2 regions of the Priestia sp. ABM2_011 genome follow, and region 1 is predicted to be linked to the other one. Evidence: riboswitches for the same ligand, from Rfam matches in the RefSeq annotation. Region 1 holds a riboswitch; the other holds the start of a gene.
What was found. Region 1 has a riboswitch for ZMP and ZTP ahead of ACXAE4_RS15825 (phosphoglycerate dehydrogenase). Riboswitches for the same ligand answer to the same signal wherever they lie in the genome.
Positions count from the first base shown of each region.

Region 2: another riboswitch for ZMP and ZTP. It lies ahead of ACXAE4_RS23735 (APC family permease); the one in region 1 lies ahead of ACXAE4_RS15825 (phosphoglycerate dehydrogenase).

Region 1 is NZ_JBSWUB010000001.1:2,923,492-2,930,271, forward strand. It holds partial or broken gene ACXAE4_RS15815 (DUF6143 family protein) at 1-215, opposite strand, end outside; gene ACXAE4_RS15820 (hypothetical protein) at 490-942, opposite strand; gene ACXAE4_RS15825 (phosphoglycerate dehydrogenase) at 1,076-2,275, opposite strand; ZMP/ZTP riboswitch at 2,444-2,522, opposite strand; gene htpG (molecular chaperone HtpG) at 2,733-4,610, shown strand; gene ACXAE4_RS15835 (tubby C-terminal domain-like protein) at 4,641-5,201, opposite strand; gene ACXAE4_RS15840 (DUF817 domain-containing protein) at 5,257-6,063, opposite strand; gene hpaB (4-hydroxyphenylacetate 3-monooxygenase, oxygenase component) at 6,212-6,780, opposite strand, start outside.
Region 2 is NZ_JBSWUB010000001.1:4,498,581-4,505,360, reverse strand. It holds gene ACXAE4_RS23750 (sodium:solute symporter family protein) at 1-1,270, opposite strand, end outside; gene ACXAE4_RS23745 (DUF3311 domain-containing protein) at 1,270-1,473, opposite strand; gene ACXAE4_RS23740 (cupin domain-containing protein) at 1,829-2,428, opposite strand; ZMP/ZTP riboswitch at 2,815-2,893, shown strand; gene ACXAE4_RS23735 (APC family permease) at 2,950-4,545, shown strand; gene ACXAE4_RS23730 (DUF5105 domain-containing protein) at 4,900-5,769, shown strand; gene ACXAE4_RS23725 (hypothetical protein) at 5,900-6,037, shown strand; gene ACXAE4_RS23720 (acyl-CoA thioesterase) at 6,229-6,738, shown strand.

The DNA.
Region 1 (6,780 bases):
GGTTCGTTTGAATAGTTAGTGATAGTAAAAGCATTCACAAATAAATCTACTCCGGAGCCGGAAGGGTTCACTAATCCGCCCGAAGCGTTTCTATTTCCACCAAAACGAATAGGCTCAGTTTGTCCAACAAAATAGTCTCCTTTTAACGATTGATATAAAGGATTAGGTATATTAACGGATTTAATATACGGTTTGCTCGACTCGTAATTTGACATACAATCGTCTCCTTTCTGGACTATATTTTAGGAGTTTTTTCTGTAAATGCTTGGACACATGCATATATAAATATATTTAATCTTTATATAAACGCAAAAAGATAGACCCGGTACTGAGCCTATCTTTTTCTATCGTTTTTACAAAAAATTTCCCCTTGGCCCTTTCCTTACTAATGCCCTCGTCGACTGCTGGTGTATAAACGGATTGTTTTTTGACTTTATATTCCGATGCTTTTTTTATCCGTCTACTATCCCTTCTTAAAGTAGTAATCACCTATTCTTTTGTAGTCATAAAATGAAGAATCTTTACCTTTTTTTCACAATACTCAATAATTTCATAACAGGTTGTGAGGATATCATGTCTAGACAGTTCTATTTCATCCAATACAAACTTTGAAAGCTGCTTTTGCAGAACCTCCAGCTTTTTGCTGTCTTCTTCATCGATCCACAGTCCTTCCGTAATACATACATCTGCTAGTTTGTTAATAGATTGAGCCGTCCAGTTTAAGCCGGCTGAAGAAACGGTTATTGTCAGTAAATCATTTTTTATAGCTAGAATAACTTGACACACATGGGTATAGGCATCAACTTTCTTTTGGATAAATGCTTTGCGAAGCTCTTGCTTGTATTGCTCTTTCGACATCGCTATAGCTACGACAGACGTAATGAATGTTCCTGCCAGCGCGATGAGCGACCCTATCAAAATTCCTATCATTTCTTCTGACAAAACGTTCACCTCTTTAAAGATATTTCTATATGCTATGGGACTGAAGGAAATGATATGAGGATAAATACCATGTAAAAACAGCCCTAACTTAGAAAAGTTAGGGCTGAAACACTAAAATAGGATGATAACCAAATTAGATAATACGACTTGTAATAATTCCTTCAATTTGACCAATTTTTTCTTCTAGCTCAGGCACAATCTCGTCACTTACTTGATTGTCAATATCGATCATTGTATACGCATATTCACCGCGGCTTCTGTTCACCATATCTGCGATGTTTAAATTGTAGTTTGAGAATACTTGCGTAAGTTGTCCTACCATATTCGGTACGTTGTGATGGAAAGCAGCTACGCGTTTTTTCCCAGTGTAAGGAAGAGATGCATTCGGGAAGTTCACTGAATTTTTAACGTTTCCTGTTTCTAAGAAATTTTTCACTTGACGTGCTGCCATTACCGCACAGTTTTCTTCTGATTCTTGAGTTGATGCCCCTAAATGAGGAATTGGCACAACATTTTTCATGTTCAAGACATTTTGATTTGGGAAATCTGTAATATATCGACCAACTTTTCCACTTTCAAGAGCAGCTTTCATATCTTCTTCGTTTACAAGCTCACCGCGTGAGAAGTTCAAAATATGAACATCTGGTTTCATGATGCTAAACGTCTCTTTATTGAAAACACCTTTTGTATCGTCCGTTAATGGAACGTGAACCGTAATATAGTCAGATGCTGCAAATAGTTCTTCTAGAGACATTGCACGCTGTACGTTGCGAGACAAATTCCAAGCTGTATTAACAGAAATGAATGGATCAAAACCAATTACGTCCATATCTAAATCAAGCGCGTCGTTTGCTACAAGAGCACCAATTGCACCTAAACCAATAACGCCTAATGTTTTACCTTTGATTTCTTTTCCAACAAACTGTTTTTTACCTGCTTCAACTAACTTAGGAATTTGATCACCTTGGCCGTCTAATCCTTTTGTCCATTCAACTCCAGCAAATAAGTTACGAGAAGAAGCCATAATTGTAGTTAAAACCATTTCTTTTACTGCGTTTGCATTAGCTCCTGGCGTATTAAATACAACGATACCTTGCTCCGTGCAAGCGTCCACCGGTATATTGTTAACCCCTGCTCCAGCTCGTGCAATAGCTTTTAAATTTTGGTCAAATGCCATGCTGTGCATGTTAAAGCTACGCACGACAATCGCATCTGGATTTTCGCTGTCGTTGTCAATTTGATAACCTTCTTGATTAAAAACATTTAGACCTTTTTGTGCAATGTTGTTTAATGTTTTGATTGTTTGTACTTTTTCTAATGTTAATGTGCTCATTTTGTACTCTCCTCTGATTATCATCGTAGTTTTACATGTTTTTACCTTTGGATAAAGGAACTTCATTTTTAATTTTTTTAAAAGTCTGGTTTTTTAGCCTACATGTCTGATAACTTCTATATCCTCTCCCCCTAAACAGAAAGAGGTAAGAGATATGTATTAATCCCTTACCTCTGCCCAGGCGAACGGCTACGTCACTATATGCTTCCTCACGGTTATCCGCGTTTCGCCAGTCACATATAGTCTTTGAAATTAAGTATATTCTAGCAAACTCTTTCAGAACGTTCAACCTTTTTTTAAAAGTTTGCTTTTTTCAGTCTAATTTTTAATCTCTTTGGTGAATCTCCTAATATATTGACAAATACCCTAATACATGTTAAATAAAAAGAGTGATTAGCACTCTATCTATTCAAGTGCTAATTATTTTGTAAGCCCTATTTGGAAAGGAGAACTTCTTATGTCAAAAAAAGAATTTAAAGCCGAATCAAAGCGATTATTAGAGATGATGATTAATTCCATCTATTCTCAAAAAGAAGTATTTTTGAGAGAACTTCTATCAAATTCAAGCGATGCAATCGATAAAATTTATTACAAAGCTTTAACAGACGACTCCTTGCGTTTTAACAAAGAAAGCTATTACATAAAAGTAACACCCGATAAAACTAACCGTACCTTAACCATTACGGATACTGGAATTGGCATGACGCAAGAAGAGCTTGAAAGTAGCTTGGGCACAATTGCGCGAAGCGGTTCCCTTGCGTTTAAAAATGAAAATGAAACAAAGGACGGACACACGATTATTGGCCAATTCGGCGTTGGGTTTTACGCAGCGTTTATGGTGGCAGATGTCGTAACGGTGATTAGTAAAGCGTTAGGCAGCGATGAAGCCTATAAATGGGAATCTACTGGTGCTGATGGTTATACAATCGAACCTTGCGACAAAGAAACGGTTGGGACTCAAATCATTTTAAAAATTAAAGAAAATACAGAAGATGAAACGTATGATGAGTATCTAGAAGAGTATCGTTTAAAAGAAATCATTAAAAAGTATTCAGACTTTATCCGCTACCCGATTAAAATGGACATAACGGAAAAACGGCCTAAAGAAGGTTCTGATAACGAGCTAGAAGATTATACAGAAGAACAAGTTATCAACAGTATGGTACCGATTTGGAAGAAAAATAAAAATGAATTGACTTCAGAAGACTATGAGCAGTTTTATTCAGAAAAGCGCTACGGATTTGATAAACCGCTCACTCACCTTCATATTAATGTGGATGGAACGATTCGCTACAATGCTGTTTTATTTATTCCAGAAAATAGTCCGTTTGATTACTACTCAAAAGAATTTGAAAAAGGGCTTGAACTGTATTCAAACGGAGTCTTAATTATGAATAAATGTGCAGATCTTCTTCCAGACTACTTTAGCTTTGTAAAAGGTATGGTAGATTCTGAAGATTTATCTCTTAATATTTCACGTGAAATTTTGCAGCAAGACCGCCAGCTTCAGCTGATTGCCAAAAACATCGGCAAGAAAATCAAAAACGAATTAAAAAGCTTGCTTAAAAACGAACGTGAAAAGTACGAGAAGTTTTATGAATCATTTGGCCGCCAGCTAAAATACGGCGTTTACAGTGACTTTGGCAGCAACAAAGATGTATTAAAAGACCTGCTTTTATTCTATTCTTCTACAGAGAAAAAGCTCGTAACACTAAACGAGTATGTATCGCGCATGCCTGAGGATCAAAAGTATATCTATTATGCATCAGGCGAATCGTACGACCGAATTGAAAAGCTTCCTCAAGCAGAATTGGTTGCAGATAAAGGATACGAAATTCTGTATTTTACAGAAGATATCGATGAATTTGCGATTAAAATGTTAATGACGTACGAAGAAAAAGAATTTAAATCTGTTTCAAGCAGTGACTTAGGGATTGAAGCAGAAGAAGAACAGCTCAATGAGTCTGAGGAAAAAGAAAATAAAGAGCTATTTGACTATATGAAAAAAGCTTTGGCGGGAAAAGTAGGAGATGTGCGCGCGTCTAAACGTTTAAAAACACACCCCGTTTGCTTATCAGCTGATGGTGAAGTAACGATTGAAATGGAGAAAATTTTAAGTGCTATGCCTGACAATCAGCATGTAAAAGCAGAAAAAGTGTTAGAAATTAACGTAAATCATGATGTATTCGCTTCTTTAAAAGATGCATTTGAAAATGACAAAGAGAAACTAGACCTTTATACAAATTTATTATATAACCAAGCTCTTCTAATTGAAGGCTTATCTATTAGTGATCCCGTTGAATTCACAAATGATATTTGTAAAATCATGATATAAAAATCAGGCGCAGAATGATTCTGCGCCTGATTATATGCATGGCATAATAAAAGTAGTTATATAGTAAGAAGCGATAAAAATGGGTACGGGCAGTTCTTCTGTTACTCTTATTGAGTGTTTTCCTTGTTTAAAATGAAAAAGGTCTGATTTAAACTCCGCGACTTTTTCTCTTTTTTGATTAAAAATACATGCTTCCTCTACGGCTTCATGACTACTTAACATGTAGACGTTATTTCCCCATCTAATTTCTTGTGCTCCTTCGTTTTTGATTATTCCTTTACCTAATAGATCCCCCACTGTTTTTCCACTTTCTTTTATCACCCACCGGTGTTTCTTCACGTGATCAATAAACACCGTTCTTCCTTCCCATTGAACTTGTACATGTACCTTTAAGCCGCAGGAAAAGTTAGGAAACCAAGAAATAGAATCTAAAACTGGAAGTCCATCACGAGTTACAAAATCAATACTTTTAGTCCACATATTTTTATGCACTCTCTTAAGCTGTCCGACGTTTTCTCCATTTTCATTTGTAACTGCTACGGTCTTCCCCGCTGATTTAAAATAGGGAAGATAAAAGATATATTCTTGCATATAATCCTCCAAAGCTTCTGTACCTCATATTAACAGCGTGTACATAGTTATGTTTCTATCTTTCATATATTTCGTTTGTTTCTTTGGATTTCTTCCTTTGTTTAAATTGGCTTTGATTTTCTTTTAAATGCTTTAGTAAAGCAACAATCAAGAAACTAACAATCACAAGAAGAAGCCAAGAGCTAATTTTACTTATATGAACCATTGTCCATTGCTGCTGTTGATCTGGATACTGCCATGCTCCGAAAAATGTTGCGATATTTTCAGCGATCCAAATGAAAAAGCCAATCAGTACAAAAGACAATACTAAAGGCATGCGATATGTACGTTTGTTAACCGTAAAATATACAAAAGTTCGATAAAAAATAAGTAAAGTAAAAAGTTTTAAAAACCAGCGGAAGTCGTAAATGAAATGATGCGTGAAAAAGTTAAGGTAAATAGTCATACTTAGTATACTGACAATCCACGTAGAAGGCCAATTCGCAAGCTTTAATTCAAGCCTTCTCCACACTTGGCACATGTAGCTGGCTACACTAGCATACATAAATCCGCTGTACAGCGGAACTCCCCAGACTTTAGTGAAAGCTTTTTCCGGATAGCTCCATGAGCCCATATGAACTTTGTAGAGTTCTAACGCTAGTCCAATTAAATGAAATACTGCAATGACTTTTACTTCATCAAGCGTTTCTCGTTTAAACGCCACCATTAAAACTTGAGTTCCTAGACAGACTAATAAAATAAGGTCATATCTAGAAATAAACGGTACTTCAATTATTTTTGTCATGGCCAATGTAAGAAAAATAATAACAGGAAAAACACAAGATTTTGCTTGTTCTAAACCAAAATAGATTAATTGCTTCATTGTAACATCCTATCTTTATAGTATTCCTTAGTATTTTCACAGAAATGATTCCCTGAAAATTATTGCAGATTTTTCAAATTTATTCAATAAGCATCTCCGCTGTTTTTGCAACTAAATTATCATACCCAGCGGAGATCAGTTTTCTCCATTAACTTTTCAAAAAATCGGTGACTCTCTGTACATAGCGCTCTTTATCGTAAGATAAGTACAGATAACTGGTTAACTGTACAGGCTCTCCAAAGAAAAAACGTTCATACAGCGTTTCTCTTGTGCCAAACGGACTCATCGTTAAATCCCATGCAAGTCGAAAAAGCTTAATTCGATCTTCTGCTCCTCTCGATTTAGCTTGCAAATAACGCGTAATATCTTCCTTAACCAATGAGCGGCACGTATTTTCTGTTGGTATTGCCATTAGTCCGCTTGCACCTAAAAGCTGGATAATCTCTGTAAAGGTAGGATATGTTTTTGAAAATATATTTGCGGCAATACGAAGTGTAGTTTCATTCGGACGCATGTATCCCCATGTATCAATCTCCGCTTCTTCTTCTGCTTTCATCACGAGAGCTTTCATCGTTTCTAACGCAATAATAAGCTCCGTGGCTTTTTCTCGCACATGCGGATAGTCCGTAATGTTAATGGTTTCAATCAGAGATTGTACAATTCCTAATACAAACTCTGTTTTGACAATTCTCCTTGAAGTTACTTGATGCAGAGCAA
Region 2 (6,780 bases), 1.6 Mb from region 1:
CTTTCGATTGATTTCTCCAAAACAGGCTGATAACAATAGCCGGGAAGATTTGTACCATGCCGGATACCCCTAGTAACTGTAGGGAAACAAGTGCTTGTGGGAATAATAAACCGAATAAAAGTGCCAGTCCAATAACAACAAAAACCATAGAACGAGTAACCATTGTTAATGTTTTACCCTGTACATTTGGATTAATTAAATCTCTAAATATATTATTTGCAAATAAGTTAGACGCTCCGATAGCCATGATAGAACATGGAATTAATGAAGCAAGAGCAATCGTTGCATAAGCTAACCCTTGGCCAATGCCACCATATGAATATTGAATCAAGGTTAATAATGCTAATCTAGGATCCGTTGTATCTTGAGGTAATACTTGATAAGCAATAAACCCTAAGAAGATGACTAGAATTAAAACAATATTGTAAAGAGGTAAGAAGACAGCATTTTTACGAAGCGAATCTGCACTTTTAGCAGTGAAAACACCTGTAGCAGCGTGGGCCCACATGAATAAAGCTAAAGCAGATACGAGTGATGCTGTAATAAACCATGGAATGCCCTTAGGTCCTTGTGTTGGGATCGTTAATAGCTGAGGTGCATCCTTTGCAACATTGTCAATCATGTTGCCCCAGCTTCCAAAATGCATAATTGGCAGAGAAACAACCATAAATAACATAATCGCCCATACTAAAATATCTTTAATAATTGCCGTATAAGTGGGACCTTTAATTCCGCTGAAAAAAGTATAAAGAGCCACAAGAAAGAATGAAAGAATAACGACAGCTTTTACATTAATGTAGCCAGTTCCTGCAACGCGAAGAGTATCTTGAATACCGCTAAGCTGAAGATCGATATATGGAATAAGCATCAATACACCTACTATGGCAATTAAAGAGGAGAGAAATTTACTGCTAAAACGTTCTCTAGCATAATCAGCAAGTGTAGTAAGTTTGTGCTTTTTAGCAACAGTCCAAAGTTTTGGAAGAAAAAAGTATGAAATTAAAAAGGCTAAAACAGAGTAAGGAATGGCAAAAAATGCGATGCTTCCTCCTTGATAAGCTGTACTTGTAAGACCTAGGAATGTATAAGCAGTATATAAATCTGCTCCTACTAAAAGCCAGACGAGCAGGCTTCCAAAACGTCTTCCCCCTACAGCCCACTCTTCAACGGAGCTTCTAGATGATTTGTCACGTCCTGCTATAAAGCCAATGGCGATAACGACAAGAACAATTGCTGATGTGATTAAAAGTGCGGTTAAATTTCCTTGCATTATTCAATGTCCCCCCAAGATTTTTGTAAACGATAAATGATAAATGTACACACAGGCGTTAAGAAGACCCATAAAAATAACCATAAATGCAAAAGAGGTAATCCAAAAATAATTGGATGAATGTTATTTACAAAAGGTAAAAAAGCGAATTGAGCAATAAACGGAATGATGAATAAAATAAATATTATGAATTTTCTGTTCAATTTTTACTCCTCCTCTAAAATTTATCTAACAATGTTCACTATGATAGCAAGTCTGACATAGTAAAGCAATAAGTTTTTTGAAAATTTCGTTATAAATTACGAAAATTTTTTTAGAAAAACAAAAAAAGGGTATGAGAAGAAGATATTTGAAATGATTAGGGAAGAAAAAGCAGGGGAGAACCTAAGCGCAGTTGCCTTTGAAACAAAAAAAGAACGGAAAAGAAGAAAGGTAGTTTTCTCGATGAGATAAAGTATATTGCTATTGCATTAAAGAAAAAGAATTTGTATGTTCAAATATAGATTTATGGAAGCTATAAAAACGAGCAAATAAAAAAACTAGACAATAAGTGCTTGTCTAGTTCCACCACTCTGTCAATGGTCCTTTGTCGCCATAAACAGGATCTGTTGTAGGAATAGGTACTTGTGCAATTTCATCAAATACGTGAGGGCGATCCGTTTGTTTTCCTGTTCGTAAGTTGTAATCCATGCCCTCTGGATAAGCTCCAACCACTTTAAAATCAGCAGTTGACTGCAGACGCATATGTCCTGTACCTGCAGGGAGTACGAGTACATCCCCAGCATGCACCACGATATTTTCTCCCATATGTCCACCTAGTTTTAAGCGTGCAGATCCGCTAATTACACCTAGTGCTTCATGAGAATTGCTGTGGTAATGGTGAAAATCATATATGCCGCCTACCCAGCTGTTTTTCCAGTTGTGAGAATTAAAAATGCTCTCTACTTTCTCTTTCTTACTAATAAATACGTGTTCATACAACAAAACTGGAAGACGAGGGTGATTTGGAATGGTTCCGTCGTCATCAAAATAAAGAACTTTTACATTTGCATAATTCATAAGCATCCCTCTAACAATCTTTTTTCGTAATTTTCCCTGTTTTTTGCTTGCGTAAACAGAGAAGTTTGCTCGAAGTACTTCATTCGTTGCGAAGTGCATGATATGTAGGTGTTAACGTTTTCCCAAAAGAAGTCTCCCACTTCAAGCGTAGCTAAGTGGTGGGCAGTTTACTTTAGTATCTTTTCTTCATATTGTATATAAGTAAAGGGGCTAGTGCAAGAATTCTATGGATATATAGATGTTAATTCGTATTTTGTAAATGAATAATATATATTAATATAATTTTTAGAAGATGATATGCTCGTGAAGTAAAAGAAACAAATAATAAGCAAGGTTAGAGTTTTAGTTGTTTTTTGTAATTAGGAAGAGATTTTAAGAAGATTTATTCTGAATTTTACGAATAATTCATTACTTTTGTAAAAGTAATGTAAACATTTTTGTGTATTGAGTAATAGTAATGAATGTTATATACTGATAAAAAATATATTCCTATATGTGACTGGCGCAACATGGATGACCATGGGGGAGCATATAGCGTATAAGCCGCGCGCCTGGGCAAACACTTGAGAAAATTTCGCAAGTGTTTTTTTTATTTTCCTAGGGAAGAGGAGTAGATTTGGATGAGCAATATGCAAAGGAAGATGGGAACATTTGCTTTAACCATGACAGGCATAGGTTCGATTATCGGTTCAGGATGGCTGTTTGGAGCATGGAAAGCAGCTCAAATTGCAGGACCCGCGGCTATTTTTTCATGGGTTATTGGAATGGTAGTTATTTTGACCATTGCCCTATCGTACGCTGAACTGGGCGCGATGTTTCCGCAAGCAGGGGGGATGGTTAAATATCCTCAGTATTCACACGGATCATTTATTGGATTTTTGGCTGCTTGGGCTAACTGGATTTCAATCGCTTCAACGATAACAGTGGAGGCTATTGCATCTGTGCAATATATGAGTACTTGGCCGTGGAAATGGGCTCGCTGGACTCATGAATTAGTAGACAATGGCATTTTAACGTCCAAGGGGTTGGCAGTTGCGTCTCTGTTATTATTCATTTACTTTTTTGTGAACTATTGGACGGTAAATCTCTTTGCTAAAGCAAACTCATTTATTACGATTGTTAAATTAATTATTCCTGGTTTAACGGCAGGGGCTTTATTTTTTGCTGGTTTTCATAGCGGGAACTTTTCAAGTGAGCATGGGGTAGCACCTTACGGATGGGCGAGTGTTTTAACGGCAGTGGCAACATCAGGTATCGTGTTTGCATTTAATGGGTTTCAAAGTCCTGTAAATATGGCAGGAGAAGCAAAGTCACCTAATAAATCGATTCCGGTAGCTGTAATTGGTTCAATTTTTATTGCTGGAATTGTATACATTATATTACAAATTGTTTTTATCGGAGCAGTAAGTCCGTCATCAATTGCGGATGGATGGAATCATTTGAATTTTAATTCTCCTTTTGCTGATTTAGCGATTGCGCTTGGAATTAACTGGCTAACAATTGTGTTATACGCAGATGCATTTGTTTCTCCTTCCGGCACAGGTGCTACATATACGGCAACGACTTCTAGAATGTTATACGGGATGCAGCAAAATGGATATTTGCCAAAGATATTTGGTACTCTTCATCCACTTTACAATGTCCCGCGCCCAGCTATGTGGCTAAATTTAGCAGCCTGCTTTTTGTTTCTCTTTTTATTTAGAGGATGGGGTGTCTTAGCAGAAGTGATCTCAGTAGCGACGCTTATCTCCTATATTATGGGCCCTGTAGCGCTTATAACATTAAGAAAAACGGCTTCACACTTTTACCGTCCATTTTATTTAAAAGGGGCATCAGTTATTGCGCCATGCGGCTTCGTTTTTGCTTCTTTGACGCTTTACTGGGCAAGGTGGCCACTTACAGGTGAAGTGATTTTTATTATGGCAATTGGCCTGCCAGTTTATTTTTATTACCAAGCGAAAAATAAATGGGTGGGCTTTAAAAAAGAATTTTTAACCGGGGCTTGGATGCTTATCTATTTAGCGTGCATGATTTTTATTTCCTACATAGGAAGCGAAAAATTCGGAGGCAAAAATATTTTACCTTTCGGATGGGATATGCTAGTGATTGCTTGCGTATCATTAGCCTTTTATTACTGGGGAATTAAAAGTGGCAAATCTAACCGATATATGAAAGAAGCTGAACAAATCAATCAAGAAAATTTTAAATCTAAATAAAAAACACGAGCCGGTGCTCGTGTTTTTATTTAGATGAATGGAGAATTTAGACTTAGTTTTTATCAAAATATTGTAAAAAAATAGATTTTAAGGTTTAAGGATTTACACAGAGGGAACCTTTATTTGGGATAAAGTTCTAAAAAAACAAAATAAAGGGGATTGGACAGCTGTGAAAAAAATGAATGTTTTGGCTTTGGTTTTTGTACTTATGCTAGTATTAGCGGCTTGTAACAGTTCTAAGGAAACGGGAGATCCACTTCGGCTAAAAATAAGGCGATTGAAGCATCTATTGACAGCGCTTCTTATATTTTAGTAGATAGTGATGAAGGAGCTACAAGTGAAGAAAAGGGGCTGTTGAAAGTTGATTTAAAAGTGAAAAATGTATCCAAAAACAGTATATCTTTATCGGATTACGACGGTGTGTATTTATATGAAGGAGATGAACAATTATCTCCAAAAACGGGAGTGAACAGTAGGGAACTTGGACTAGAAAGCAGTTCATCTGACAAGATTGGCGCTGGGAAGCAAAAAAAATTAATGTTCGTCTTTGAAGTCAAAAAAGATAAAAAGTACAAAATTGGGCTTCAGCCAAAATCATCTGATTATGATGAAGAAATTGACGAAGTAACATTAACACTGGATACGAAGAAATACGCGAAAAGCTATAATAAGCTGCAAGACCCAGAAAAAGCTCTGCAAGCTTACACGGAAGTTCTTTACTTAAACAAAGAAAATGTAGATTATGATAAATATGTAACAGCGGACAAAACAGCTGTCATAGAAGAACAGAAAAAAGCGTTTAATGAGGAATTAAAAGGTGCGTTTTCTAATAGTTTAACCGATAAAGCAAAAAAAGATTTTTTTAACATGTATAAAGATGTTTTGAAAGAAAAAGCAAGCGTAAAGACAAATGTGATTGCCAATGCAAATAATAAAGCTGTAGTAGAAGTGGAGTACACTACTGTTAATTTATCAGACTTATATTCATACGTATCGCAGCTTAAGAGAGCATATACAGATGAAACAAAAGATTACGATACAAAACACTCTGAAGAGTTTGCGGCTTCTAAATTCAAAGATATTGTAAATGAATTAGAAACGAAAGAAGGAAGTCGTCCGCTACGAATTTTTATGGTGAAAGGAGATGGGAAATGGACTGTGAAGTCAAGTGACCTATACAGTGACTCTTTAGGTAAAACGTTTGGATCGAGCTACATTCGATAGACAAAAAAGAGGCTAGGACAAAAATAGTTGAGCCCAAGTAAAAAACGAACCATTCATCAATCTGTTTGATGAGTGGTTCGTTTTTTTGCGATGGTGCATATCGTTTTATTTGTTTCGTTCCTTCTAGCAGTTGATTGGAGGGCAAGGCGAAGACTCCTGCGGGAAAAGCGGAACAGGTGAGACCCCGCAGGAGCGTAAGCGACGAGGAGGCTCAGCGCCCGCCCGCGGAAAGCGAAGCCTTGCACGGAAATCAATTGCGGTGTCATAAGCAGTCCAGCTCATGTATCTCATTTGTTCGTCTTTCAATTGGATTTATTTCGTTATGTCTCAACCTCTTTTTTGTTTTCTGTAAATAAATCAACGAGTTTTTTGTAAAGCTAAATTTATCGAAATATGCTAGTATAGGTTCATTCATTCTTTTATTCTTATTATGATAGGCATCAATGGAGGTTCTTACTAATGAAAGCAAATTATTGTAAAGATACAAAGGCCGTTCGAACGAGCCGCATTTTCCCTAATGATATTAATAATCACAATACGTTATTTGGCGGAAAATTAATGAGTGATATTGATATGATTGCGTCCATTTCAGCTTATCGTCACAGTCGTACAGAGTGTGTGACGGCTTCAGCAGACTCTATTCACTTTCTGCACCCTATTACGCCTCAGGATTCTGTATGTTTGGAGTCATACGTATCATGGACAGGTCGTTCATCCATGGAAGTGTTTGTGAAAGTGATTAAAGAAAATTTAAAAACCGGGGAGCGTCAAATTGCAGCTACATCATTTTTAACTTTTGTGGCAATGGATGATGATGGAAAGCCCCGCGCAGTACCGGAGCTTATTCCAGAAACAGAAGAAGAAAAATATCTGTTTCAAACGGGGGCAGATCGTGCTGCCACACGTAAACAAGTGCGTAAAAAAAGCAATGAACTAGCCTCAGTGTTGGATTTAGGACAACCTTGGTAGCATAAAAGAGAGGCTGAAAAGTATTTTAGCTCAAGTGAAAAA